Regions from separate parts of the Lysinibacillus sp. GJ-1 genome, predicted to be linked through region 2. Evidence: a T-box and tRNA genes for the amino acid it is inferred to sense, from the RefSeq annotation. Region 2 holds a T-box; the other holds one or more tRNA genes.
The links. The T-box of region 2 lies ahead of trpS (tryptophan--tRNA ligase). A T-box ahead of a tRNA ligase gene usually reads a tRNA of that ligase, here a tRNA-Trp.

Region 1: it has a tRNA-Trp gene. The T-box ahead of trpS (tryptophan--tRNA ligase) is inferred to sense a tRNA for this amino acid. The anticodon was not compared.

The regions. Positions count from the first base shown of each region.
Region 1 covers NZ_CP088912.1:215,491-230,645, reverse strand. The annotation lists gene LO754_RS01105 (CynX/NimT family MFS transporter) at 1-484, shown strand, start outside; gene LO754_RS01100 (nitric oxide synthase oxygenase) at 527-1,573, opposite strand; tRNA gene LO754_RS01095 (tRNA-Glu) at 1,797-1,861, opposite strand; tRNA gene LO754_RS01090 (tRNA-Asn) at 1,866-1,942, opposite strand; tRNA gene LO754_RS01085 (tRNA-Ile) at 1,954-2,027, opposite strand; tRNA gene LO754_RS01080 (tRNA-Gly) at 2,030-2,103, opposite strand; tRNA gene LO754_RS01075 (tRNA-Phe) at 2,112-2,184, opposite strand; tRNA gene LO754_RS01070 (tRNA-Ser) at 2,191-2,282, opposite strand; tRNA gene LO754_RS01065 (tRNA-Pro) at 2,388-2,464, opposite strand; tRNA gene LO754_RS01060 (tRNA-Arg) at 2,474-2,550, opposite strand; tRNA gene LO754_RS01055 (tRNA-Leu) at 2,564-2,652, opposite strand; tRNA gene LO754_RS01050 (tRNA-Gly) at 2,658-2,732, opposite strand; tRNA gene LO754_RS01045 (tRNA-Leu) at 2,784-2,865, opposite strand; tRNA gene LO754_RS01040 (tRNA-Lys) at 2,874-2,946, opposite strand; tRNA gene LO754_RS01035 (tRNA-Gln) at 2,962-3,036, opposite strand; tRNA gene LO754_RS01030 (tRNA-His) at 3,048-3,123, opposite strand; tRNA gene LO754_RS01025 (tRNA-Trp) at 3,160-3,233, opposite strand; tRNA gene LO754_RS01020 (tRNA-Tyr) at 3,248-3,331, opposite strand; tRNA gene LO754_RS01015 (tRNA-Thr) at 3,338-3,413, opposite strand; tRNA gene LO754_RS01010 (tRNA-Asp) at 3,425-3,497, opposite strand; tRNA gene LO754_RS01005 (tRNA-Met) at 3,509-3,583, opposite strand; tRNA gene LO754_RS01000 (tRNA-Val) at 3,610-3,685, opposite strand; rRNA gene rrf (5S ribosomal RNA) at 3,699-3,814, opposite strand; rRNA gene LO754_RS00990 (23S ribosomal RNA) at 3,881-6,801, opposite strand; rRNA gene LO754_RS00985 (16S ribosomal RNA) at 7,109-8,650, opposite strand; gene LO754_RS00980 (SLC13 family permease) at 9,369-11,225, opposite strand; gene hutI (imidazolonepropionase) at 11,371-12,639, opposite strand; gene hutU (urocanate hydratase) at 12,636-14,306, opposite strand; gene LO754_RS00965 (YjiH family protein) at 14,322-15,155, opposite strand, start outside.
Region 2 covers NZ_CP088912.1:708,840-723,994, reverse strand. The annotation lists gene pepF (oligoendopeptidase F) at 235-2,052, opposite strand; gene LO754_RS03250 (hypothetical protein) at 2,197-2,445, opposite strand; gene LO754_RS03245 (competence protein CoiA family protein) at 2,775-3,314, opposite strand; gene mecA (adaptor protein MecA) at 3,503-4,171, opposite strand; gene spxA (transcriptional regulator SpxA) at 4,604-4,999, opposite strand; T-box leader at 5,550-5,781, shown strand; gene trpS (tryptophan--tRNA ligase) at 5,847-6,836, shown strand; gene LO754_RS03225 (hypothetical protein) at 6,852-7,160, shown strand; gene LO754_RS03220 (YuzI family membrane protein) at 7,144-7,374, opposite strand; gene fabF (beta-ketoacyl-ACP synthase II) at 7,472-8,713, opposite strand; gene LO754_RS03210 (beta-ketoacyl-ACP synthase III) at 8,744-9,682, opposite strand; gene LO754_RS03205 (YjzD family protein) at 10,062-10,256, shown strand; gene LO754_RS03200 (ATP-dependent Clp protease ATP-binding subunit) at 10,311-12,437, opposite strand; gene LO754_RS03195 (Crp/Fnr family transcriptional regulator) at 12,694-13,389, shown strand; gene LO754_RS03190 (metal-sulfur cluster assembly factor) at 13,582-13,890, opposite strand; gene LO754_RS03185 (serine aminopeptidase domain-containing protein) at 13,944-14,708, opposite strand; gene LO754_RS03180 (Cof-type HAD-IIB family hydrolase) at 14,833-15,155, shown strand, end outside.

The sequences.
Region 1 (15,155 bases), 490 kb from region 2:
TCCTGAAATTTATATTGCACAAGGCGTAGCCGCTGATCGTGCGGGTTGGATGTTTTCCATCATGCAAATTTCACAAGTGCCTATGGCATTAGTTGTGCCTATCATTGCTAGCAAAATGACATCTCAGCGACCACTCGTTTTAATGTTTACAGCATTTTATGTCATCGGTTTTACAGGCGTTGTGATGGAATGGACTAGTCTTGCTGTGTTATGGATGATATTGCTTGGTTTAGCAGGTGGGGCTTCATTTGCACTTGCCATGATGTTCTTTACATTACGTACACGTACAGCTTTTGAGGCGGCAGATTTATCTGGCTTTGCACAATCATTAGGTTATTTATTAGCCGCAGTTGGTCCAATTTTATTTGGCTATTTACATGATTTATTTGGCGGCTGGGATATCGCTGGGTGGCTATTTGTTGCCGTTACAGCTCTACTCTTCTTCTGTTCATTTAGAGCTTCTAAAAATGAATATATCAATTAATACGAGGCAGTTCATTTTCTACAATGAGCTGCCTCTTCATCATTAGTATGGGGGTTTTTGGTAAAAATAATTAGGTGTATGATAGACATTTACATACGGCTTATGGAAAATATGTGTCGTTGCAGGCGACAATGGTGGAATCAACCAAGTCCAGTTGCCTGTTAAATCGCGCCCTGCCTTGTGCTCTGCTTCTTCAAATAGCTTAAATTGCTGTGCTGCGGTATGATGATCAACAATACTTACGCCATCTTCTTTAAAGGAATGAAGAACAGCAATATTTAATTCTACTAGCGCACGATCACGCCAAAGAGATGCTTGCTTTGTTGTATCAAGATTAAAAATTTCTGCTATCTTCGGTAACATATCATAACGATCATGATCAGCTAAATTCCGTGCTCCAATTTCTGTCCCCATATACCAGCCATTAAAGGGGGCTGCCTGAAAGTCAATACCCGCCATTTGAAAGCGCATGCTCGATATAATTGGCACCGCATACCACTTCATTCCTAGTTCTTCTACCTTAGGATGTTCAGGGTGACGAATCACAACCTCTAATACATCACCACTTGGGATTGGAAACCATTGCGGTTTTCGGCTATCTACTTGAATCACGAGTGGTAGCACATCAAATGCTGTTCTTGCTCCCTGCCAGCCAAGTGACTCGCACACTTTTGTAAATGGCACCGAATGGGAATCACCAATAATCCCTGCTTCTGTTTCATAACCTGCATAACGTATAAGCTGGTGATTCCATATTTTTACTCTATCAGAGGCAAATACCGTTATAGTCGGACGAATCTTACCGCCATTTGTTGCATATCGAATATGGTGAAGTAATTTCTCAAAAATAGCATGCTCATCTAAAACCTCACGAGCATCCTCAACATGAAGTGATTGCCAAAATAATCTCCCAATACATTTATTACTATTACGCCATGCTACTCTTGCGCCAAAAGTAAGCTCTTCCGTTGTAGGAATATATGCTCCCTCTGTGACAACTTGCTGTAATCTATTTGTAAGCCATTGTTCTGACTCATTTTGTTCCAATTGATAAAGTGCTAAAAAACGTTGTACCTCTTGTAAATTCATATCGTTTTCCTCCATCTATCCCCATATTAGATGAACAGCATACAATTCACCACGAAAAAATCCGTAAGAAAACATACATCTTTTATATATGAAATACTTTGTTCAAATTTAAAACGGCAAATTAAAAGTTAGATGATTTACACAATACTTAATGCCTTAATGACAATAATTAAATGCTTAAAAAACAAAAAAAAGCATGTAGCAAAATTTGCTACATGCTTGATGACCTACGGGATTCGAACCCGTGTTACCGCCGTGAAAGGGCGGTGTCTTAACCGCTTGACCAAGGTAGTGGCTCCGAAGGCAGGACTCGAACCTGCGACAACCTGATTAACAGTCAGGTGCTACTACCAACTGAGCTACTTCGGAATAATTTTAAAATGGTATAAATGGACTCGAACCATCGACCTCACGCTTATCAGGCGTGCGCTCTAACCAGCTGAGCTATAGACCTCTTGGAGCGGGTGATGAGAATCGAACTCACGACATCAGCTTGGAAGGCTGAGGTTTTACCATTAAACTACACCCGCAAAAATGATGGGTCAGGACGGAATCGAACCGCCGACACTTAGAGCTTCAATCTAATGCTCTACCAACTGAGCTACTGACCCGGAAAATGGAGGAGGTAGAGGGATTCGAACCCCGCGCGGTGTTACCCGCCTGTCGGTTTTCAAGACCGATCCCTTCAGCCAGACTTGGGTATACCTCCGGAATAAAACAATTATGGTGGAGCCTAGCGGGATCGAACCGCTGACCTCCTGCGTGCAAGGCAGGCGCTCTCCCAGCTGAGCTAAGGCCCTATTTGTTAAAAAGATGGTCGGAATGACAGGATTCGAACCTACGACCCCTTGGTCCCAAACCAAGTGCTCTACCAAGCTGAGCTACATTCCGTTCATTTATTGGCGCGCCCGGCAGGAGTCGAACCCACAACCTTCTGATCCGTAGTCAGACGCTCTATCCAATTGAGCTACGGGCGCTAAATATTAAAAATGGTGCCGAGGGCCGGAATCGAACCGGCACGGTAGTCACCTACCGCAGGATTTTAAGTCCTGTGCGTCTGCCAGTTCCGCCACCCCGGCACATTTGGAGCGGAAGACGAGGTTCGAACTCGCGACCCCCACCTTGGCAAGGTGGTGTTCTACCACTGAACTACTTCCGCATGTGCATAAGATTATTTATCCTGGCAATTATAAATTTAAAATATAGATGATGCGGGTGAAGGGAGTCGAACCCCCACGCCTTGCGGCGCTAGATCCTAAGTCTAGTGCGTCTGCCAATTCCGCCACACCCGCAAATATGATGAGCCATGAAGGACTCGAACCTTCGACCCTCTGATTAAAAGTCAGATGCTCTACCAACTGAGCTAATGGCTCATATTAAGAAATAAATGGCTGGGGTACTAGGATTCGAACCTAGGCATGACGGAATCAAAATCCGTTGCCTTACCGCTTGGCTATACCCCAATATTTTATTATGGGGCGACTGATGGGAATCGAACCCACGAATGTCGGAACCACAATCCGATGCGTTAACCACTTCGCCACAACCGCCATATGTAATATAACAGTAGTCTAACCTAAAAAATTTGGCAGGGGCAGTAGGAATCGAACCCACACCAAAGGTTTTGGAGACCTCTATTCTACCGTTGAACTATGCCCCTATTGAATAAAGAGCTGGTGGAGGGGGACGGATTCGAACCGCCGAACCCTAAGGAGCGGATTTACAGTCCGCCGCGTTTAGCCACTTCGCTACCCCTCCAAGGGATGGTGCCGGCGATAGGAGTCGAACCCACGACCTACTGATTACAAGTCAGTTGCTCTACCAACTGAGCTACACCGGCACAAATAAGGACGGTCCCGACCGGGATCGAACCGGCGATCTCCTGCGTGACAGGCAGGCATGTTAACCGCTACACCACGGGACCTTAATTTTATTTGGTTGCGGAGACAGGATTTGAACCTGTGACCTTCGGGTTATGAGCCCGACGAGCTACCACTGCTCCACCCCGCGATAATAGTACTTTCATAATAAATAAATGGTGGAGGATGACGGGCTCGAACCGCCGACCCTCTGCTTGTAAGGCAGATGCTCTCCCAGCTGAGCTAATCCTCCACATAAAAAATAAGCGAAGCGACGTCCTACTCTCACAGGGGGAAGCCCCCAACTACCATCGGCGCTAAAGAGCTTAACTTCCGTGTTCGGTATGGGAACGGGTGTGACCTCTTTGCCATCATCACTTCACTTATTCAGTTGAAAGAACTCGTTCTCTCAAAACTGGATAAACGTTCATTGAATGTTTCAAACTTTTTGGTTAAGTCCTCGATCGATTAGTATTCGTCAGCTCCATGTGTCACCACACTTCCACCTCGAACCTATCTACCTCATCGTCTTTGAGGGATCTTACTTACTTGCGTAATGGGAAATCTCATCTTGAGGGGGCTTCATGCTTAGATGCTTTCAGCACTTATCCCGTCCACACATAGCTACCCAGCGATGCCTTTGGCAAGACAACTGGTACACCAGCGGTGTGTCCATCCCGGTCCTCTCGTACTAAGGACAGCTCCTCTCAAATTTCCTACGCCCACGACGGATAGGGACCGAACTGTCTCACGACGTTCTGAACCCAGCTCGCGTACCGCTTTAATGGGCGAACAGCCCAACCCTTGGGACCGACTACAGCCCCAGGATGCGATGAGCCGACATCGAGGTGCCAAACCTCCCCGTCGATGTGGACTCTTGGGGAGATAAGCCTGTTATCCCCGGGGTAGCTTTTATCCGTTGAGCGATGGTACTTCCATGCGGAACCACCGGATCACTAAGCCCGTCTTTCGACCCTGCTCGACTTGTAGGTCTCGCAGTCAAGCTCCCTTGTGCCTTTACACTCTACGAATGATTTCCAACCATTCTGAGGGAACCTTTGGGCGCCTCCGTTACCTTTTAGGAGGCGACCGCCCCAGTCAAACTGTCCGCCTGACACTGTCTCCTGCCCCGCTAAGGGGCATGGGTTAGAATTTCAATACAACCAGGGTAGTATCCCACCGACGCCTCCTTCGAAGCTGGCGCTCCGAGATCTCTGGCTCCTACCTATCCTGTACAAGTTGTACCAAAATTCAATATCAGGCTACAGTAAAGCTCCACGGGGTCTTTCCGTCCTGTCGCGGGTAACCTGCATCTTCACAGGTACTATAATTTCACCGAGTCTCTCGTTGAGACAGTGCCCAGATCGTTACGCCTTTCGTGCGGGTCGGAACTTACCCGACAAGGAATTTCGCTACCTTAGGACCGTTATAGTTACGGCCGCCGTTTACTGGGGCTTCAATTCGCAGCTTCGCTTGCGCTAACCACTCCTCTTAACCTTCCAGCACCGGGCAGGCGTCAGCCCCTATACGTCACCTTACGGTTTTGCAGAGACCTGTGTTTTTGCTAAACAGTCGCCTGCCTATTCACTGCGGCTCTCATGCGCTTGCACGCTCAAGAGCACCCCTTCTCCCGAAGTTACGGGGTCATTTTGCCGAGTTCCTTAACGAGAGTTCTCTCGCACACCTTAGGATTCTCTCCTCGACTACCTGTGTCGGTTTGCGGTACGGGCACCTCTCACCTCGATAGAGGCTTTTCTTGGCAGTGTGAAATCAGGAACTTCGTCCATACGGACTCGCCATCACAGCTCAACGTTACAGTGTGCGGATTTGCCTACACACACGCCTTACTGCTTGGACGCGCACAACCAACGGCGCGCTTACCCTATCCTACTGCGTCCCCCCATTTCTCAAACGGTGAGGAGGTGGTACAGGAATATCAACCTGTTGTCCATCGCCTACGCCTATCGGCCTCGGCTTAGGTCCCGACTAACCCTGAGCGGACGAGCCTTCCTCAGGAAACCTTAGTCATACGGTGGACGGGATTCTCACCCGTCTTTCGCTACTCATACCGGCATTCTCACTTCTAAGCGCTCCACCAGTCCTTCCGGTCTGACTTCAACGCACTTAGAACGCTCTCCTACCACTGACATCGTAGATGTCAATCCACAGCTTCGGTGAATCGTTTAGCCCCGATACATTTTCGGCGCAGCGTCACTCGACCAGTGAGCTATTACGCACTCTTTAAATGATGGCTGCTTCTAAGCCAACATCCTGGTTGTCTGTGCAACGCCACATCCTTTTCCACTTAACGATTACTTTGGGACCTTAGCTGGTGGTCTGGGCTGTTTCCCTTTTGACTACGGATCTTATCACTCGCAGTCTGACTCCCGTGTATAAATATCTGGCATTCGGAGTTTGTCTGAATTCGGTAAACCGGGATACCCCTAGTCCAAACAGTGCTCTACCTCCAGTATTCTCATCACGAGGCTAGCCCTAAAGCTATTTCGGAGAGAACCAGCTATCTCCAAGTTCGATTGGAATTTCTCCGCTACCCACACCTCATCCCCGCACTTTTCAACGTGCGTGGGTTCGGCCTCCAGTAAGTGTTACCTCACCTTCACCCTGGACATGGGTAGATCACCTGGTTTCGGGTCTACGACCACGTACTAATTCGCCCTATTCAGACTCGCTTTCGCTGCGGCTCCGCCTTCTAAAGCTTAACCTCGCACGTAATCGTAACTCGCCGGTTCATTCTACAAAAGGCACGCTATCACCCATTAACGGGCTCTAACTACTTGTAGGCACACGGTTTCAGGATCTCTTTCACTCCCCTTCCGGGGTGCTTTTCACCTTTCCCTCACGGTACTGGTTCACTATCGGTCACTAGGTAGTATTTAGCCTTGGGAGATGGTCCTCCCGGATTCCGACGGAATTTCACGTGTTCCGCCGTACTCAGGATCCACTCTGGAGGGAACGAACTTTCGACTACAGGGCTTTTACCTGCTCTGGCGGACCTTTCCAAGTCGCTTCATCTAACTCATTCCTTTGTAACTCCGTATAGAGTGTCCTACAACCCCAAGAGGCAAGCCTCTTGGTTTGGGCTCTTCCCGTTTCGCTCGCCGCTACTCAGGGAATCGATTTTTCTTTCTCTTCCTCCAGGTACTTAGATGTTTCAGTTCCCTGGGTCTGCCTTCAAGACGCTATGTATTCACGTCAAGATACTACGCGATTAAACGTAGTGGGTTCCCCCATTCGGAAATCTCCGGATCAAAGCTCACTTACAGCTCCCCGAAGCATATCGGTGTTAGTGCCGTCCTTCTTCGGCTCCTAGTGCCAAGGCATTCGCCGTGCGCCCTTAATAACTTAACCTATCGGCTTCCAATCCACTGCGCATTTCGTTGTCAGCTTCTCTCGTTCAATCAGTCACGTACGTAAGTACGCTCCTTCATTCACTCGTTCGCTTCCTAGAACTGCTTGTGTCTTGAAACCCTATTTAGTTATTAAGCCTAAAAAACTTAATTAAAAAATAAATGTGTTTGTTACAATTTCAATGTCGTTTTATCCAGTTTTCAAAGAACAAATTTTGAAGTGTTTCATTCAGAAGAATGAACCTTCAAAACTGAACGCAAAACGTAATCTTACAAACCCAAGGTTTGTATTCCGAAAATATCCTTAGAAAGGAGGTGATCCAGCCGCACCTTCCGATACGGCTACCTTGTTACGACTTCACCCCAATCATCTATCCCACCTTCGGCGGCTGGCTCCAAAAGGTTACCTCACCGACTTCGGGTGTTACAAACTCTCGTGGTGTGACGGGCGGTGTGTACAAGGCCGGGAACGTATTCACCGCGGCATGCTGATCCGCGATTACTAGCGATTCCGGCTTCATGTAGGCGAGTTGCAGCCTACAATCCGAACTGAGAACGACTTTATCGGATTAGCTCCCTCTCGCGAGTTGGCAACCGTTTGTATCGTCCATTGTAGCACGTGTGTAGCCCAGGTCATAAGGGGCATGATGATTTGACGTCATCCCCACCTTCCTCCGGTTTGTCACCGGCAGTCACCTTAGAGTGCCCAACTAAATGATGGCAACTAAGATCAAGGGTTGCGCTCGTTGCGGGACTTAACCCAACATCTCACGACACGAGCTGACGACAACCATGCACCACCTGTCACCGTTGTCCCCGAAGGGAAAACCATATCTCTACAGTGGTCAACGGGATGTCAAGACCTGGTAAGGTTCTTCGCGTTGCTTCGAATTAAACCACATGCTCCACCGCTTGTGCCCGTCAATTCCTTTGAGTTTCAGTCTTGCGACCGTACTCCCCAGGCGGAGTGCTTAATGCGTTAGCTGCAGCACTAAGGGGCGGAAACCCCCTAACACTTAGCACTCATCGTTTACGGCGTGGACTACCAGGGTATCTAATCCTGTTTGCTCCCCACGCTTTCGCGCCTCAGTGTCAGTTACAGACCAGATAGTCGCCTTCGCCACTGGTGTTCCTCCAAATCTCTACGCATTTCACCGCTACACTTGGAATTCCACTATCCTCTTCTGCACTCAAGTCTCCCAGTTTCCAATGACCCTCCACGGTTGAGCCGTGGGCTTTCACATCAGACTTAAGAAACCACCTGCGCGCGCTTTACGCCCAATAATTCCGGACAACGCTTGCCACCTACGTATTACCGCGGCTGCTGGCACGTAGTTAGCCGTGGCTTTCTAATAAGGTACCGTCAAGGTACAGCCAGTTACTACTGTACTTGTTCTTCCCTTACAACAGAGTTTTACGAACCGAAATCCTTCTTCACTCACGCGGCGTTGCTCCATCAGGCTTTCGCCCATTGTGGAAGATTCCCTACTGCTGCCTCCCGTAGGAGTCTGGTAGTGTCTCAGTCCCAGTGTGGTGATCACCCTCTCAGGTCGGCTACGCATCGTTGCCTTGGTGAGCCGTTACCTCACCAACTAGCTAATGCGCCGCGGTCATCCTATAGCGACAGCGAGATGCCGTCTTTCAGTATTGTCCCATGAGGGACAAAAGATTATTCGGTATTAGCCCCGGTTTCCCGGAGTTATCCCAAACTATAGGGTAGGTTGCCCACGTGTTACTCACCCGTCCGCCGCTAACGTCAAAGGAGCAAGCTCCTTCTCTGTTCGCTCGACTTGCATGTATTAGGCACGCCGCCAGCGTTCGTCCTGAGCCAGGATCAAACTCTCCATAAAAGAAATTTGATTAGCTCAAATTGTTTTGCTGGCATCAATTTTGATGTCCAAAATTTTGTTTTGTTCACTAACGAAGTTAGCTAGTAAAAACTATATTGATTACGTTTTGCTTGTTCAGTTTTCAAGGTTCATTTTGTCACCGTTTGTTTTTAGCGACTTTTATATAATAACATTTTCTTTTTTTATTGTCAACAAGTTTTTTTAAAACTTTTTATCTTCTTTCAGAAGCGACAACTTTTATATCGTACTATTTACAAACATTCTTGTCAACACTTTTTTGTAATGTTTTTAAGAAGTTTGTGTTATTAATGTTACGTCGTCTTAGCGACAAGTAATAATTTATCATGATTCTATAACCTTTGCAAGTGTTTTTTCTATAAAAATATCAAATTATATTAAATACCTTTATATAATTATACTTTATAAATTAGAAAATCGAAAACCTTCCTATATATATGCCCAATTTTTTTATTGTCCTATTAATTCTACTTTCTTTTTAAAACGCGCATCTTTCTTTACTCGAATGCCTAGCTTTACATAAAGGATTATTCCTAAAATAAATAAGTTCTTATATAAAACAAACCTCATCCCTCTTTCTCGTTTTCATTATACAAATTTCTATTTGCTTTAAATCTAATGCCATTGCTTTTCGCTTTCCACTGTAGCTTAACTAACACTACAGTGGAAAACAGCAAGAAACTAAACAAAAATACAAATTCTAAAATGGAAAGAAAAATGGCACTGCAAGCATCATCACAATAAACATAATAACTTGTAAAGGTACGCCAATCTTTACAAAATCCATAAATTTATAGCCACCAGCAGTCATAACTAACGCATTAGTAGGTGAGGCAATTGGCGTGGCAAACGCCATACTTGCTGCTACCGCTACACCAATCATAAAGGTTGTAGGATTTGCATCCATTGCAATCGCTGCGTTCATAGCAATGGGTGCAAACAAAACAGCGGTTGCGGTATTACTAATAAATTGACCAAAAATAACTGTCAGTACATAAATACCTATCAATACCCCGTAAGGACCGTATTTACCAAGAACATCAATGATGCCGTTGGATAAAATAACCATGCCCCCTGTTTTCTCTAATGCTGTAGCCATCGGAAGCATTGCCGCAACGAGTACAATACTTTCAAAATTCATATTGTTATACGCATCTTCCATATTCCGCAAACAGCCAGTTATAATCATCAATACTGCCCCAACCATAACGGAAATAACAGCAGGGAATACTTCAAAAGCCATGAGCCCAATCATTAAAAGCATAATCGCACCAGCTATTCCTGCTTTACCAGTTGCCGCTGCAACACTCGCATGCTCTTTCGGTTGACCGACAACAACAACGTCCTGTGTCTCTCGAGCAAGCACTAATATTTCATCCCATGCGCCTTGTACTAAGATGGCATCTCCAAATTTCAACTTATGCGTCACCATATCTTGAAGCTTATAGCTACCTCTATGGTTAATGCCAATAATATTGAGATTATACTTTTCTCGGAATCCTAGTGAACTGACCGTCTCATTAATAAAACTTGAATTTGGCGTTAATAGCACTTCCGCAATACCAAGATGCTTTGTTACCAACTCATCCGCTTCATTCTCAGTCAATTCTTGCATCACTAAACCGTAATCTGCAGTTAAATTACCAATCGCCCCTTCCTCACCTTGTACATAGAGCTCATCTAAAGCATGGATTACACTCGTTGGGCCTGCCATTTCTTGATAGGTCATCGGGAGTAAATTGATTCCATCTTGTGATTTACGGTGAATTTTCATCATACAAAGTCCATATTTTGCGGGAAGCTTTAATTCTGCCAGTGATGTTCCTATAATTGTAGAATCCTCAGGTACAAACACCTTAAATAATCGATTGTTTAAATCATATTGCTTCATAATTTTCTTTGGCGAGAGCTTATAGCCAGTAGATGTTTGCGTTCTTTTTTTATCATTTGGTAACAGAATATTACGCACAAGCACCAAATATAAAATACCGACAATCATCCCAACTAGGCTAATAGGCGTCACCTCAAAAAACCCAAGCTTCGGATAGCCTTGATCGACTAAAAGCTGGCTGACAATTAAATTGGGCGGGGAAGCAATTAATGTCATTAAGCCCGATAAACTAGCGACATAAGATAGTGGTAATAAAAACTTTGAAGGACTTTCCTTCATACTAATCGCGATGCTGACAACAATCGGCATCATCAAAGCAACTGTACCCGTATTACTCATAAAAGCACCTACAGAGCCTACAATAATGAGCAATAGGATAAATAACTTGAGCTCGCTATTACCTGACCATTTCAATAATAGTTGTCCAGCCATTGCTGCAAGACCCGTACGCAAAATACCAGCACCAACTACAAAAAGGCCAGCAATCATTAGCACAACCGAATTTGAAAAGCCTGCCAAAGCCTCTGCTGGCGTTAAAATATTAGCGATAACAAATGCGAGAAGAGAGACAATAGCAACAAAATCTGCACGCACTCGATTCGTCATAAATACAATAATCGTCATTCCTAAAATAAGAAATGTTAATGTTAGCTGCACGCAAAGCATTCCTTTCTAACTATAGTAACAACTACATTCTATACGAAAAAAAGCATAAATAACGGAATTCTCCCTATTTATGCTTTTTCTGTAATATTTAATTGGTAAATCTATGCACAACTGAGATTAATCGTTCACCAAAACTCTTTATTTATTACAAAAGAATACCATGACGCACTACAACTTGCCCTTTTTTAATTACCGTATCGGTATGATTCATGCCGTAAAAGTATTGTAGCTGTTTGTAATTGGCAACATCCAATATAATAACATCCGCTTGTTTACCCGCTTCTAGCGTACCAATCTGGTGGCCTCTGTTCAATGCATGCGCGGCATTAATGGTCGTAGCAGTGATTACTTCCTCTAATGTCAACCCCATATGCATACAAGCTAAATTCATTATAAATGGCAAACTCATTGTCGGCGAAGAGCCCGGGTTAAAGTCTGTTGAGATGGCTACTGGCACTCCTTCATCAATCATTAACCTGCCTCTAGCAAACGGTGCGCGTAAGAAGAAGGCAGTGCCAGGTAGCAAGACGGCAATCGTTCCTGCTTCAGCCATATTTTGAATACCTTCATCCGAAGCAACTAACAAATGCTCTGCCGAGATAGCTCCCACATCAGCGGCTAATTCCGCACCGTTATACGGCTCTATTTCATCAGCATGAATTTTCGGTGTTAGTCCAAGCGCTTTACCCGCCTCTAAAATGCGTCTAGATTGCGCTGGTGTAAATACGCCTTTTTCACAAAACACATCATTGAATTCTGCAAGCTCTAATGCCGAAACTTTTGGCAGCATATCATTAATAATAACGTCGACAAATTCATCTTCTCGTCCTTTAAAATCGCGTGGAACCGCATGTGCGCCCATAAAGGTACTGATGACATCTACCACATGTGTGTCCTGTAGCTTTTTAGCTACTTCCAGTTGTTTCTTTTCCGTTTCCCAATCCAGACCGTAACCTGACTTCGCTTCCACAGTAGTCACACCATGCTTTAAAAAAACATCTAAATGGTGCATCGTTTTTTCATATAACGCTTCAAAACTTGTTTCTCGTGTGCGCTTTGTTGTAGCATGAATGCCTCCACCTGCATTCATAATGTCCATATAAGTGGAACCGTTAAGTCGCATATTAAATTCCTGCTCACGTGTACCGCCATGCACTAAATGTGTATGGCAATCCACAAGACCTGGCATGACAATCTTTCCAGATGCATCTATAACCTCTGCTTCCTCCACTAAATGAGGGAAATCTATAACTAACTGCTCGTAAGCCCCGACAGCGACAACCTGACTTCCCGCTACGAGCACACTTCCCTTTTCTACAACGGCAATCTCTCGCATTTGTTCTTTTATTCGAGGCTCTTGTAAAGCGCTTTTCAAAGTAATGACTTCATTTGCATTTTTAATTAAAAGGGTCATTTCACATCATCCTTTAACATTGGCATATGGACACCCTTATTCTTTGCTGTATTGATAGCAATGTCATAACCTGCATCTGCATGCCGAACAATGCCCATTCCAGGGTCTGAAATCAACACGCGCGCTATTTTCTCAGCCGCTAGTGTTGATCCATCAGCAACTAACACTTGACCTGCATGCTGTGAATAGCCCATTCCTACACCGCCACCATGGTGAACACTTACCCAGCTAGCTCCACTCGCTGTGTTAACAAGTGCGTTTAAAATCGGCCTATCGGATACTGCATCTGACCCATCCAACATTCCTTCTGTTTCACGGTTGGGAGAAGCCACCGAGCCAGAGTCTAAATGATCCCGTCCGAAAACAATTGGTGCAGACAACTCGCCATTTGCCACCATTTCATTTACCTTCAATGCAAAGCGATGGCGATCACCATACCCTAACCAGCAAATACGTGCAGGTAGTCCCTGCCATTTCACCATTTTTTGCGCCATATCAATCCAATTGACAAGACCTTCATCTTCAGCAAACATTTCTTTCGCTAAAGCATCTGTTTTATAAATATCTTCCGGATTACCAGAAAGTGCTGCCCAACGGAACGGCCTCTTACCTTCACAAAACAATGGACGAATATACGCTGGTACAAAGCCTGGGAAGTCAAAAGCATTTGTCACACCCATCTCTTTTGCGTAAGCACGAATATTATTACCGTAATCAAATACTTCAGCACCCGCCTGTTGAAATTCAAGCATTGTACGAACATGCTCTGCCATCGTTTCTTTCGCCTTATGCTCATACGTTTTGACATCATTTTTCCGTAACGCTAACGCTTCTTCAAACGTCATACCATTCGGTACATAGCCATTGATAGGGTCATGCGCAGATGTTTGGTCTGTCACAAAATCTGGAATGATACCTCGGTTTAACAATTCACGGTTAACATCTGCACAGTTGCCAACTAGCCCAATTGACGCTGGCTCCCGTTGAGCACGGAGTTGATTGACTAATGCCACCGCTTCATCTACTGTCTCAACAAGATAATCACAGTAGCCTTCTTTTATTTTTCGTTCAATACGAGCACGTTCCACTTCCACTACTAAAATGACTGCCCCTGCCATTTTCCCAGCTAAAGGCTGTGCACCACTCATACCACCCATACCACCAGTAAGAATGAATTTCCCGCGTAAGTCCGCACTACCAAACACTTTCTTTCCAGCCTCTACAAACGATAAATATGTGCCTTGTAAAATACCTTGAGCACCAATATATATCCAACTACCAGCAGTCATTTGACCGTACATCATTAAATCACGGTCCTCTAGCTCATAGAAATGCTCCCAATTGGACCATGCAGGCACTAAGTTTGAATTGGCGATTAAAACGCGTGGTGCATGTTCATGCGTACGGAAGACAGCTACTGGCTTACCCGATTGAATAAGCAATGTTTCATCATTCTCTAATTCTTTTAAAGAAGCAATGATTTGTTCATAGCTTTGCCAATTTCGCGCCGCTTTTCCTATTCCTCCATACACAATAAGCTCATCAGGATTTTCTGCAACTTCAGGATCTAGATTATTCATCAGCATGCGCATCGCCGCTTCCTGTGTCCAACCTTTACATGTTATTTCATTCCCTCTTGGTGCACGAATATTAGTTTTATATACCATTAAAAACACGCTCCTTTAAAATAGTAAAAATGCTATTGGTGTTACAATAATTAAAGATAAGACGACACGCTCAAACCAAATCAGCAAGATTTCACGCAATGTCAATGGAATTTCTGATGATAAGATCAGTGGAATCACAGCAGAAAAGAATAATATTGAAGAAATAGATACGACAGACACAATAAATTTCGTTATCAATGTTGCTTGTGTGACAACAAGTGCTGGTAAAAACACTTCCGCCAACGATAAAGACAATGCTTTCGCTGTTAAAAATGGTTCTGGAACTTGTAATACATATGTAAAAGGAACAAAAATATACGCAAGCCAATCAAAAACAGGCGTATATGTTGCGAGTACAAGCCCTAGAAGACCAATTGATAAAATAGAAGGCATAACAGCCATTGCCATCACAAGGCCATCCTTTAAATTCATCCATAAAATTTTTGCTAACGGCGGATTTTGCTCAACCGCCACCATCGCTTGACGCCACGCTTCTTTAAAACGATTTTGCATTACTATTTTTTCTGGCATCGGTGTCGAGCCTGCAAAGTATTCATCCTTCATTGAACGCAGTGGATACATACGTGCTGTTATTGCCGTAACTAGAAATGTCACAACGAGCGATACCCAAAAAAATGTATTCCAATGTGGCATAATATCGAGCGTGCTTGCAATGACAACCATAAATGTGGCAGATACAGTTGAAAAGCCTGTTGCAATAATTGCGGCCTCCTTCGCTGTATAACGACCTTCCATATAGACACGGTTCGTTAAAAGTAACCCGACTGAATAACTGCCAACAAATGAGGCTACTGCATCTACTGCCGAACGGCCAGGCGTCTTAAAAAT
Region 2 (15,155 bases):
TGATTTATTTCACAAGATTCACTTTATCATGGAATAATAAATTTAGCAATGAATCCTGCTTTAGATTCACAAATTTGTCATATAGAAAGCGATTACAGTACAGTATTTTTTCAAGATGGAAACTTTTAATCATTTGTAAATCAAAGAAAAACATTATTATTTACTTTTTTCTTGAAAGCCAATTTCTACATAAAATAGAAAATGGCTGTAGTAATGTTACTACAGCCATACCTATTAATTATTCAACAATAATTTTTCCAATTCATTTAAGCGTTGTTCAAATACTTTACAAGCATCATCAATTGGTTTAGCTACATTCATATCAACACCTGCAGCCTTAAGCACTTCAATCGGGAAATCTGAGCATCCAGCTTTCAAGAAGTTATTAATATAACGTTCTACAGCAGGAGCACCCTCCTCTAATATTTGCTTACTTAATGCCGTAGCTGCGGATTTACCAGTAGCGTATTGATAGACGTAGTAATTGTAATAGAAATGCGGAATGCGAGCCCATTCCAGACCAATTTCCTCATCAACTACCATATCCTCACCGAAATATTGCTTATTCAAGTTATAATACACTTCCGTTAAACGTTCCGCTGTTAACGATTCTCCGTTTTTATCCATCTGATGAATTAAATGTTCAAATTCTGCAAACATTGTTTGACGGAATACTGTGCTACGGAAACCGTCTAGCCAATGGTTTAATAAATATATTTTTTGCTGCGGATCTTCTATTGTTTTCAACAGATAATCATTCAATAATTCCTCATTGCATGTAGACGCCACTTCGGTCACGAAAATGGAATAATCTCCATAAACAAAAGGCTGATTATTACGAGTATAATAACTATGGACACTATGCCCAAACTCATGCGCCAATGTAAATAAGTTATCCACATTGTCTTGCCAGTTCATTAAAATATAAGGATTCGTACCGTAAGCACCTGATGAATACGCGCCACTACGTTTACCTTTATTTTCCTTAACATCAACCCAACGATTATCGAAACCACTTTGGACAATGTCTTGATATTCTTTTCCGAGTGGGGCTAACGCTTTCACTAAAATGTCTTTAGCTTCCTCATAAGGAACTTTCATATCTACTTCTTGCACTAGTGGTGTAAATAAATCCCACATATGCAACTCATCTACACCTAATAACTTTTTACGTAATGCAATATAACGTTGCATAGTTGGTAGATGTTTATGAATAGTCTCTACTAACTGATCGTAGACACTTTCTGGGATAAAGTTATTGGACAATGCCGCATGTCGTGCCGATTCATAATGACGCACTCGTGCACTCACATTATGTTTTTTTACATTACCTGTCAATGTAGCAGCGAATGTGTTTTTAAAATGACCATACGTTTCATACATCGCTTTAAATGCTGCTTCACGTACAGATCGATTTTTACTTTCTAAAAACTTAATGTAATTACCATGTGTTAGTTGAACTTCTTCCCCATCCTCGTTTTTAACTGTAGGGAAAACTAAGTCCGCATTATTTAACATACTAAATGTATTCGAAGCAGTGCCTGTCACCTCTGCCATTTGTGCAAGTAATGCTTCTTGTTCTGCTGGTAGAACATGTGGACGGGTCATTGAAATTTCTTTTAATGATTGCTTATATAATTGTAAATCCTGATTATCAGCTAAATAGGATTCAATTGTTTCTTCGCTTAGTGATAAAATTTCAGGTGTTAAAAATGAAAGTGCTGCTGAAATATTTGTCGCTAACGTTTGAATTCGACTATTCATATCTTGATAAAAGCTATTCGTTGTATCTTGATCATATCGCATATGCGCATACGTATAGAGTCTCATTGTACGTTGATAAATTTTATCGTAATAAGTTAGTACAGCTAATAAGGCATCTGCACCATTTTTTAAAGTACCTGCATAGCTAGATGCTTCTTTCGAAAGTTCTGCGACTTTTTTAAATTCCTCTTCCCATAGTGTATCCGTTGCAAAAATATCTTCCAATCGCCAAGTTAACTCTACCGGTATTTCATTTCTCATTAAAACTCGATTACTGTTACTAGCCATGAGCCAGCCCCCTTTATATATGACTTTCCTGTACTCTCATATTTTCTCAATATATTGCGACAATTGCAAATAATACCCTGTAGCTCAACTCATCAAAATCCCAGTTTGATTATCCACAGCGATACATTAGCTCCATGAAGGGATTTAAACAAACGGTTGATTATACATATAGGTATATACTCGCTTCCATATCGCACTAGCGCAATCCATTTGATAAAAACGATGGCCTAACAAGTTTCCATAGTTTTCAACAGCTTGCACGCCCATTTCAGTTGGCTCCACATTAAGAATCTTTAGAAACAGTCGAATATCTTCTTGCCTTAACTCATACGGTAGCAATTGTAATTCCCTGCAATAATTTAATAAAATTGCTTGCCATTCAATTGAGAACATCGGAATAGCCCTTGCATTTTTAACAGGTATACCAATGTAATGAGGCAGTGCATTCAACGAAAAATTTTGTTCATAGCAACTCCGTAGAAAACGATCTTGAACTCCCTGTCGACTTCGCAATAATTTTTGCATTACATACCGTTGACACAATCTTATATATATCTCCTTGTATATAGTAAATGATTCATGTGTAATCGGCTTAGGCTCATAGAATGGGAATTGCTGTTTGCTGAGTGGAATCGAGAGTACTTTCGCTATAAAAGTATGCCCGTGAACATAAAGTAGATTCGTCCAATAATTAAATTTTGCTGCTCTCGCATCATATGTAACTAAATACGGCACATTGTTGAATGAATAAGCAATTGCATTTTGATGGATAGGGAAATTCTAATTTTTTGAATTGCATTTGTAGTATATTTTTTCTGTGGTGTTTGAAAAAGCCATAATGCTTGAATGTTATGCTTTTCATAACCTGCTGTACGTCGTTGCCAGTTTTCTTTTGTTATCGCACTACATTGATATTCAATGGCAATCTGCTGATGCTCACCTTGCAGTAGTAAATCGGGCCTTTGCGATAGTGTCCTTAAAAATGGCTCCAGCTTTACTCTATGCCCACGTGCCTGCAACCATTCAAATAATTGAATTTTCCCTTGTAAATGGAGCTCTGATTCCCCTTCCGCAAATCGATGATGACAATTGTTAGTAATATGTGCAAAATGCGGGATATTCAGCTTACCAATTTTTAATTGTACAGGCTGTTGACACTGTGGACAAAAAAATTGTAATTGCTGGCGAAATTGTCGTAAAGCTTGTCTTGAATGTTGATAGGAAATAAATAATTGCTGTTTGTCTGTATAGGCAATAAGCATGTTATCCTTCTCCTTTTTGCCTCATTGTAGTAAAAGTTTTTCTATACGCCAACTAATGATGTGCTTTTCTTTGAAATTTGAGTTATCTTTAGCTCCTTTATCTGAAAACGTAAAAAAAGACTGTAGTCCTACTCATTTTGAGTGTGTCTACAGTCTGAAAGCCTCTGATAATCAGAAGCATGAAGATGTTAACTAAAATATTTTCGTACAGTTTCAAAGCAATCGTATTCCATAATTTTTTCGCCATATTCCTCAAGGCGATGAATTGTGAAATTAGAAGGGCTTAAAAACTCTTTAATAATCGCGTTTTTATCATGACGATTTAAATCATCGTCTGCATTCGCAAAGTCTACTACAAGATAGTAACTACCTTCATATTTGAATAATGAGGAATCCACTAAGTCATCTGTCATCCGTTTTGCAACGGGGATTAACTCATCAATATCTTTAAATTTATAAACATAAATGTCTGTATCCATAAATAACTCTGATTCATCCATGTCACCAAATTGAGTTAATTGACTAAGTAGATCCTCTCCAACTTCGTCAAATGGGGCAAACATACTTTTTTGTTCATCAAAATGTGAATGACCATCTAATGTTTCACCGTCTTTTAAAATATGTGCACGTGTGACAATGATTTCTAAGCCTACTTCTGACGCATTGATATGAATCCAAATCGGACCTTCTACATCAAAATAATCTTCAGTGTTCACTTCATCAATCATATCCCAAAAAAGTTGTTCACCCTTTGCTCGGTTGTACCAAATTTCTTCACGACTATAGCCGCGATCCTCTATATCATTGTACGTAATAAAGAGCTTGAGTGTATTCTCATTTACACGTTCGATGTCCACTAGACCTCATCTCCCTTCACTGTCATTTGTCGAAAAACAGTATTATTTCATTAGTATGCTTTGATTCATTGTTTTTAACCTTCATACTCCTTTGTTTTTCAACCTTTGACCACACCACAGAAAATCATCGAGCAACCGTAATCGTAATTTTTTTGGTCACAGTTGTCTCTAATTCTATTGTATGCTGTTCTTTCATAAAATGAAAAGGATATACACCGTTTCAAAGAAGATATTTGAATAATTGAAATTGTAGTAAACTATTTGTATTAAATCAAGTTTAACATACTTTTACGGAAATATATGACTTTTACCTATTAAATATTAGTTTTGAATGAAGGTTTTTACATAAGTAAAACATAAAAAAATAGATGTCACAACATGCTTTTGCATTTGTAACACCTACTACATCATTCTATGCAGTCTAAGTGGGTTTTAGTTCACCATACGCTGTGCTTCTTGTAATTGATAAGCTCTAACCTTACGCGGTAAAAATCGTCGAATTTCATCTTCGTTATAGCCTACTTGCAGTCTTTTCTCATCTAAAATTATTGGTCGGCGTAATAATCCAGGATATTCTTGAATTAATTCATATAAGCGTTGTAAAGGTAAGCTCTCAACATCTACATTCAATTTTTGGAATATCTTAGAACGAGTAGAAATAATTTCGTCTGTTCCATCCTCCGTCATTCGTAAAATCTCTTTGATTTCACTAATGCTTAACGGTTCAGAAAAAATATTACGTTCTGTATAAGGAATTTCATGCTCCTCTAACCATGCTTTTGCTTTACGACAAGACGTACAACTTGGTGATGTAAATAAAGTAACTATCATACTGACACATCCTTTCTATTTGTATTCGTTATCTATAAACCAATTTCTTAAATTAGAATTAATGTAATGTAAATCTACAGTTCCATTATACAGCACTCTGCTGTATTTGAATATAGTTCCAAGGAAAAAAAGAATACAGGATATATGACTTTGTTACAAAATATTCTGTCTATTAATACTACCTTAATGTATTCAATTAAGTATTCACTTTCTTGGTATGTCCAATGAACTAATAATAATATTCCCAGTAACAAGTCATTTTAAACATGAATTTCTCGAAACTAGTTGTTCTCAATTAAAAAACACAAACGAGAATAATGTCATGTAGACGTGTACAATTAAGACGTACTTTAGATAATATTGGTTTCCTTTTTTTACAACACAAAAAAATTCAGTCATAAGACTGAATTTACAGGCTTGCATTTAACTAAGTCTTTATACTATAATTTTGTGCAACAAGAGAAGCGCATTTGCGCCAGTCTGGATGGTCAACAGTTTTTTGATTGTTGTTCTCGAAAAGACACTCTCTACACATTAAATAGTGTAGTTAAAAACGCTGACGAAGAGTAGTACATTTGCAATATACATGTATAGAGAGTCTGTGGTTGCTGGAAACAGACCATGTATGCATTTGGAATGGACTTCCGAGTTAGCTTTGTGAACGTTCAAGTCTTCACTTGACCCCATTAGCAAAGCTCGTCCCTTCACGTTACGAAGCAAAGTGGCCTTTTAAGGCAAGCAGGGTGGTACCGCGGATTCGAACATCATTCGTCCCTTCATTAGTTTATTCTAATGAGGACGCATGATGTTTTTTTATTTTTCGAACCCCGAGGAGGAACTAATTATGACAACTATTTTTTCAGGCGTACAGCCAACAGGTATTGTAACATTAGGCAATTATCTTGGTGCATTCAAGCAATTCCCAGCACTACAGCATGAAGGGAATGCTATTTACTGTATCGTTGACCAACATGCCATTACTGTTGCGCAAGATCCAAAAGAGTTACGTCAAAACATCCGTAATTTAGCGGCTACTTATATTGCGACTGGAATTGACCCTCAAAAGTCAACGTTATTCATTCAATCTGAAGTACCAGCTCATGCACAAGCGGGATGGATGCTACAATGTGTCGCTTCTATTGGTGAACTAGAGCGTATGACACAGTTTAAAGATAAATCACATGGTAAAGAAACTGTTTCAGCAGCTCTTTTAACCTATCCACCATTAATGGCGGCTGATATTTTATTATATAACACGAATATTGTTCCTGTAGGGGATGATCAAAAACAGCATATTGAGCTAACACGTGACCTTGCAGAGCGCTTTAACAAACGTTATGGTGAAGTGTTAACGATTCCTGAAATCCAATTACCAAAAGCTGGAGCTCGTATTAAATCATTACAAGAACCTACAAAAAAAATGAGCAAATCTGATCCAAATACAAAAGCAACGATTAAACTTTTAGATACAGCAAAAGATATCGAGAAAAAAATCAAATCTGCTGTCACTGACTCTGATGGTATTGTGGCATTTGATGTTGAAAATAAACCAGGTGTTTCAAACTTACTAACGATTGAATCCGCTATTTCAGGTGTAGCAATTGAAGATTTGGTGAAAAAGTATGAAGGCATCGGGTACGGTGGCTTCAAACAAGGTGTCGCTTCAGCAGTAATCGACCACCTAACACCAATCCAAGAAAGATTTTATAACCTTGTAGAGTCATCTGAACTGGACATTATTTTAGATGAAGGTGCAGAAAAAGCAAATGCTATTGCAAGCGCAACTTTAAAGCGTATGGAACAAGCAATGGGCTTAGGCTGCACAAACCGCTAAGAAAGGAATTAACATATGCTCTGTGAACATTGTCATCAAACAATCAAAACCCTTCTATTAGAAGGTGACTTTGGTGCAGATCCATTATGGTGTGGCCATTGTCACGCCAATTTAGAATTAGAGCAACTGCCTTTAGACGAGTCCCTATTAACGGAGCTGACAACATGGATGTGTAACTTCGGCGAATGGATTGACCTTGAAACAGATTCATTTATTGATGGTATGGATACTTTAGCGAAAAGCCATGATGTACAAGGTGAAGACTTGGCCAAAAAAGTAGCAGAAGCATTCGCCATGCCTGTGATATTCAAGCCTTATCTTTAAGATTCGCTGTTTTATCGAAACCAAAGTCGAGCACAACACTACAAAGAACAATACAAGCTCCAATGGCGATATAAAACTCAGTTGTGTGCATGATAAATTTTAAGACTACTGACCAAGAATAACCAAGTGTCCGATAGTTCAAATATAAAATTAAATTGCCGATAGAAAGTATCATTAAGCCATAGCTCATTAAAAATATAAAAAGACGAAACAAATAAACGGCATCCTTTCTATTTCTTCTTACTTTCTTTTCTATTCGCTAACTTTAAAAAAAAGACGTCAGCCTTGTAAATTAGGCTGACGTTTTTTCATTATTCCTCTATTTTTTTGAATAATAGACTTGCGTTATGACCACCAAAACCAAGAGAATTACTCATTGCATATTCAATGTTCGCCTTACGCGCTTCATTTGGTACATAATCTAAATCGCACTCAGGGTCTGGCTCTGTTAGGTTAATTGTTGGAGGTAAAATGCCCTCTTTCAATGCTAGTGCTGTAAAAATCGCTTCAACACCACCAGCAGCACCTAATAAGTGACCTGTCATCGATTTAGTAGAACTCATTGCTAATTTATAAGCATGTTCACCAAAGGCAGTTTTTACAGCTTGTGTTTCAAATAAATCGTTGTACGGTGTACTTGTTCCGTGTGCATTAATGTAGCCTACTTGTGAAGGGTCTACGCCACCATCTTGTAATGCTTGCGTCATTGCACGTGCAGCACCTTCACCTTCTGGAGCTGGTGCAGTAATATGATGCGCATCGCCAGTTGAACCGTAGCCAAGAACTTCAGCATAAATTTTTGCGCCACGCGCTTTTGCATGTTCATATTCTTCTAAAATAACAATTCCGGCACCTTCACCAATAATAAAGCCGTCACGGTTTTTATCAAATGGTCGAGAAGCTGTTTGAGGATCCGTATTTAAAGATAATGCTGTATTTGCACAGAAGCCTGCCACTGCCATCGTCACGATTGGTGATTCGGCTCCACCAGAAATCATCACATCTGCATCTCCACGCTCAATTACTTTAAATGCATCACCGATTGAGTTCGTACCTGATGCACAAGCTGTTACTGAACAAGAGTTGATTCCTTTCGCACCAAAGTGAATAGATACTTGACCTGAAGCCATATCTGGAATCATCATTGGAATAAAGAATGGACTAACACGACGTGCGCCACGCTCTTGGAATGTTAGAAATTGTTGTTCATATGTTTCCATACCACCGATACCAGAGCCAATCCATACACCTGCACGCGGTGCTAACTCTTCATCGATTGTAAGCTGTGCATCTTCCATCGCCATAATTGACGCAGCTAGTGCATAGTGCGTGAAACGATCCATTTTACGAGCTTCTTTACGTTCAATATACTTTTCAATATCAAAGTCTTTTACTTCAGCCGCGATTTTTGCAGCGAATAGGTCTTTATTTAAGCGTGTTAATTCACCAACGCCTGATTTACCAGCTTTAATGTTTGCCCATGTTTCTTCGATGCTATTACCTAGTGGTGTTACTGCGCCAATTCCTGTAATTACTACTCGTCGTTTACTCATTGTCTTACTCCTCTCAAGCAATTATCGTTTTTATTTTCCCCATCTTAATGCAACTGCACCCCATGTTAAGCCACCGCCAAAACCGACAAGTACTAATAGATCATCATCTTTTATCTTACCTGCTTCAAGCTCTTCTACTAAAGAAATACCTATAGAAGCAGCCGATGTATTGCCATATTTGTGAATCGTTTTTGACATTTTTTCCGCTGGTAATGCTAAACGTTCACGTGCCGATTCCATAATTCGAATATTCGCTTGATGCGGAATTAAAAAATCAACTTCTTCTTTTGTTAAACCTGCTTTATCTAATACATTTACTGCTGATTCACCCATTTGGCGTACAGCAAACTTAAATACTTCGCGACCGTTCATCGCAATTGTATCCTGTTGCGTTAAATATAGATGTTTGCCGCCTGTACCGTCTGCCCCAAGCTCAAATGATAAAATCCCTCTACCTTCTGATACTGGGACAACAATGGCAGCACTAGCACCATCACCAAATAAAACAGCCGTATTACGATCTTCCCAATTAATGACTTTTGACAGCTTTTCAACACCTACTACTAAGACATATTTATAAGCATTTGATTCTACAAATTGTTTTGCTGTCACTAAGCTATATATAAATCCTGCACAAGCCGCTGCTTGGTCCATTGCTGCTGCATTTACCGCACCAATTTGCTCTTGAACCATACATGCTACACTAGGAAATGTTTGATCTTGCGTTACAGTTGCTACAAGTATTAATCCTATTTCTTCAGGCGTAATACCTGCTTTGGCTATAGCATCTTTCGCAGCAGCTACTGCTAAATCTGAAGTTTCTTGATTATCTGCAGCAAAATGACGTTCTTCAATTCCAGTACGAGTTCGAATCCATTCATCCGACGTATCCATAATTTTTTCTAAGTCAAAATTCGTCACGACCTTTTCAGGAACGTATCTGCCTAAACCTATAATACCTGCGTTCATATAGCAACCCCTCTGCTTTCTTACTATCAATTATTAGTAACTGGTCATAATTATAACTCATAATTAAGGAATGGTGCAAGATGATTTAAAATTAGTATAGCAAATGCTTGTACTTCACATAGCTTTCGATAGTTCAATTCACGTTTTCGTTGGTGACACTTCTGTTCTGTACAGCAGGGACTTTGTGAATCGCTGGTAAAACTGTGCAAATCGCTACGAACACTTTACGTTGCGCGACTCTACTACTTTGTTGTGACAAAATTGCCATAAATCACAAAACACAATACATCACTTTTTGATAAAAGGTTCTTTTTTTTTCGACTTATGTTATGATATGATAATGTATATGTAATAAAATAGTTCGGTTGAGGTGAAATTAATGCAATATATCGTAACGTTCATATGGTCATTCTTACTAGTTTCCATGTTAAACTACGTAGTAAGTGCTGTAATCGGAGTACCATTTGATTTCCAAACTGGTGCGATTCTTTCAGTTGTATTCTCTGTACTAATTTTTGTTATTGGCGCAATCATTCCAAACGAGCCAACTCCAGAAGCTGCAGACCATCATTAATCAAATTATAAAAAACCTGTCTCGCCCAGTGCGAGACAGGTTTTTTTCTATTTATTATTTTTCCACTACACACTGACCATCACGCATTTTAATATGCAAAGTTTCTCCAGGCAGTACTTCACCACGTAATAACTCCTTGGCAACCGCTGTTTCAATATAACGTTGCACAAATCGTTTTAACGGACGAGCCCCAAACTGTGGATCTGCACCTTGCTCGACAACCCAATCTATGACGTCTTGTGCGACATCTAACGTAATTTCCTGTTCAGCTACACGTTTTACAAGCTGCTCAACATATTTCCAAGCAATCGCTGTAAAATGTTCTTCTGATAACGCATGGAACAGAATAATATCATCCATTCGGTTTAATAACTCTGGTTTAAAGTGTTGACGTAGTGCTGCCATCACTAAATCTTCTACTGCCGGATCATCTTTTTGTGCCTCCATTAAATAGCTAGAACCAATATTAGATGTTAAAATAACAACGGTATTTGTAAAGTTAACCATTCGTCCTTGACTATCTGTAATGCGACCATCATCTAAAATTTGCAATAATATGTTCGCTACATCTGGATGCGCCTTTTCAATTTCATCGAGTAAAACGACAGAATATGGATTACGGCGAACAGCTTCTGTTAATTGACCGCCTTCTTCATAGCCAATATAGCCTGGAGGTGCACCTACGAGACGTGATACACTATGTTTCTCCATATATTCACTCATATCAATACGAATAAAATGCTCCTCTGAATCAAATAGCTGTGCAGCAAGTGCTTTAGCTAGCTCTGTTTTACCAACACCCGTTGGCCCTAGGAATAAGAAGCTACCAATTGGACGATGTGGGTCTTTAATGCCTGCTCTTGCACGCCAAACCGCTTCTGTAACAAGTTGAACAGCATTATCTTGCCCTACCACCCGTTCATGTAACGTATCTTTTAAACGCAATAATTTCTCACGTTCCCCTTCAACTAACTTTGTAACAGGGATACCTGTCCAACGAGATACAATAGAAGCAATCTCTTCCGAAGTCACTTCTTCACGTAAAATACGTGTCTCACTACCGTTTTCTAATTGCTTTTCCATTTCTTGAATTTCTTTTTCAAGTGCAGGAATTTTCCCATGTCGTAATTCCGCTGCTTTATTTAAATCATATTTACTTTCCGCTTCGTCTAAATCACGGCGGTACTTATCTAGTGACTCACGTTTTTTCTGGATACCTTGCAGTGTTTCTTTCTCTGCTTCCCATTGTTGACGCATGCCTTCGGATGAACTTTTAAGCTTTGTTAACTCTTCTTGTAATTGTTCAAGGCGTTTTTTACTCGCCTCGTCCTTTTCCTTACGCAATGCTTGTTCTTCAATTTCTAACTGCATAATACGACGAGTCACCGCATCTAGCTCTTGTGGCATCGAATCAATTTCTGTTCGAATCATCGCACATGCCTCATCGATTAAATCAATCGCTTTATCTGGTAAAAAACGTTCCGTAATATAGCGATTTGAAAGCTCAGCAGCAGCTACAATTGCTCGGTCATGAATGCGCACTGCATGATGTAGTTCAAAACGTTCTTTTAAACCACGTAAAATCGAAACGGTATCTTCAATAGATGGTTCACGTACAAGCACTTGTTGGAAGCGACGTTCTAAAGCAGGATCTTTTTCAATATACATACGATATTCGTCTAATGTAGTCGCTCCTATACAATGAAGTTCACCACGTGCAAGCATTGGCTTTAACATATTACCTGCATCCATTGCACCATCCGTTTTACCCGCACCAACAATTGTATGAATTTCATCGATAAATAAAATAATGCGCCCTTCAGATTCTTTCACTTCTTTTAGCACACCTTTTAATCGTTCTTCAAATTGCCCACGATAACTTGCACCAGCTATTAATGCACTCATATCCAGCTCATATAGCACGCACTCTTTTAAACCTTCTGGCACATCACCTTTAACAATACGTTGTGCCAAGCCTTCTACGATGGCTGTTTTACCAACCCCAGGTTCACCAATTAACACAGGGTTATTTTTTGTTTTACGTGTTAAAATTCGAATGACATTACGAATTTCTTCATCACGCCCAATGACGGGATCCATTTTGCCGTTTTTTACTTCTTCGACTAAGTTACGACCAAATTGCTCTAATGGTTTTTTATCATCTGTTTGTTGAAATTGCATAATAGCACTCCTCTTCCCTTTTCATATTTTTATCCTAATTTTGCTTTATGAAAGTTTGACCTTTTTTGACTAACTTTATTTTACAACAATCGACAAAGCCAAGCAAAAAAAAAGCTCAAAAATTTTACACTGGCCAATGGGAAATTACGCTATAATAGTGGTATGTTTCGTTGTTTTAGTATATCGAAATGATTATCATCATCCTTTTGTAATACAGGTAATTTTTATTACAAAAAGAAAGAGATGTGTTTGATATATGGTACTAAAGGATAGTACACAAGAGAAAATAAAGGCTCTTTTTCAAAATAATGGCGTTTTCATCAAAGTGAATAAGGATAGTAAAATTTTCTTAGAAGGAGAACGTGCTAAAGAAATATATTATATTAAAACAGGCGCTATTTCGATTAGTCAGGAAACCGAGAGCGGCAAAGAATTAACCGTTCGAATTTGCGGTCCTGATAGTATAATTGGCGAGGGTTCATTATTTTGTAACCTCACGTATTTTTCGATGACGGCAAAAGTTTTAGAATCTTCCACGTTATATGTTTTAAGTCGTAAATCATTAGAGCACCTATTAGTTGAGCAACCGCAATTAATGGTAGAGTATATGAAGTGGTTGCAAACAGAAAATTTAAAATACCAAAGTCGTCTACGCGATTTAGTATTAAACGGTAAAAAAGGTGCTTTATTTTCAACGCTTATTCGCCTTTCGAATACGTACGGTCAGCCATTAGAAGATGGGTCAATTTTTATTGATTTTCCATTAACAAACTCTGAGATTGCGAACTTGTGTGCAACAAGTAGAGAAATGATTAACCGTATGTTGAACGATTTAAAAAAGCATCATATTCTATCCTTCGAAAAAGGCTATATTACGATTATAGATTTGCAATATTTAAAAGATGAAATTGCTTGTGAAAATTGTCCATTGCAAATTTGCCGTATTGATTGATTTAACAATTAGCCTTTTATTGCATCTTGGTTTTTTCTTCATATATTCACAGGGGGCTTGAACTAATTCCCTTCAGAATGCCCGTGTATATCCGACATTCCGCCTGTTAACAAAAAATGAAGGAAGCTAAATATAAAATCCCCGCTTACAGTTATGTGCAAGCAGGGATTTTTTATTCACTAGAAGAAACCACTAACGAACGCCTAACGCCATTTTCGCATAGCGAGACATCTTATCTTTTGACCAAGGTGGATTCCATACAATATTGACATTTGTACTTTTCACTTCTGGTAGTTCACTTAAAGCTGTATTCACTTGATCAACAATCACTGGTCCCATTGGGCATCCCATTGAAGTCAGTGTCATTGTAACGGTCGCTAAACCTTCGTCATCTAACTCTACATCATATACTAAACCTAAGTTGACGATATCAATACCAAGCTCAGGGTCAATTACATTTTCTAATGCACTTAGCATGCTGTCTTTCATATCTTGATCCATTTGTATTTCTCCTTCCAACATAGTGTTAACTTAATCATAGCAGATGCTTCTTATTATGCCAAATGCTGTGCAAGCCATTCCGTTGCTGCTAGCATACCATCACGTGTCACGGCATGACCAGCATGTTTATCTGCAATAAATTTTAAATTGCTCGGATTTTCTTCATAATATGCACGTAATGAACAATAAAAATCATACGTATCCTGAAATGGTACGGTTTTATCTTGCTCACCATGCCAAAAGAACACAGGTCGTCCAGCAAACTGTTCCGGTGTTAAACTAATATCATACGTTGCGAGAAGTGCGTTTGTTTTTTGTACTTCTTGTTCTGACATCGGCCACTTTACACCACTTTTAGCCAATTGCTGTAATTGATAGGCTCCTAGTTTAATAAAAGTTGGACTACCCATACATATTGCCGCAGTTTGTATCCAATCATAAAGCTTTAAACAGCCAGATGTAACGATGGCTCCCATTGAAGTACCGGCTACACCAATTTTATCGCTAGCTACAAGTTGCTTATTCTTTAATTCTTTATATAATTGTTTTACTTCATGAATAGAATTTAAGACAATGTCCCAAAAATGTAAATTCATTTGAGTCTCTGTTAATCCTTCACTACGTGCACCATGGAATTTTGCATCTGGTAGTAGGACACGCACCCCTTTATTTACCAACTGATAAGCATAATGTAAATTATGTTCTTTTGCACTCATAAAGCCATGTAAGAAAATAACTACTGGGGTTTTTTCATTCATATTGTCTGTATATATATGTAACAAAGGAATCTGTCCCCATATTTCAGTCTTTACAAACATTCTTGTCACTCCCAACTTTTGTCTGACATTTTTATGTTAGCAAACTTTTTTCAATGTGACAAAATTTTGACGAACGGATAACAAAGCGATACTATTCAAACATATAGGAAAGGGGCAACAAGCTATGAAACAGCATTTAATCGTTTTAGATTTAGACGGTACGTTATTAACGGACCAACAACAAATTTCTTCAAAAACTAAAAAAACATTATTGCAGGCTAAGGAACAAGGGCATCAAGTTATGATTGCCACAGGTCGTCCATATCGTGCAAGTGACATCTACTATCATGAGCTTGGTTTAACAACACCGATTGTTAATTTTAATGGAGCCTATGTCCACCACCCTAAAAATGCTGCTTGGCAAACCATGCATACACCGATTGATTTAAGCGTTGTAAAAGAAGTGGTTGGTTCGGTCAATCACTATGAGTATGAAAATATAATTGC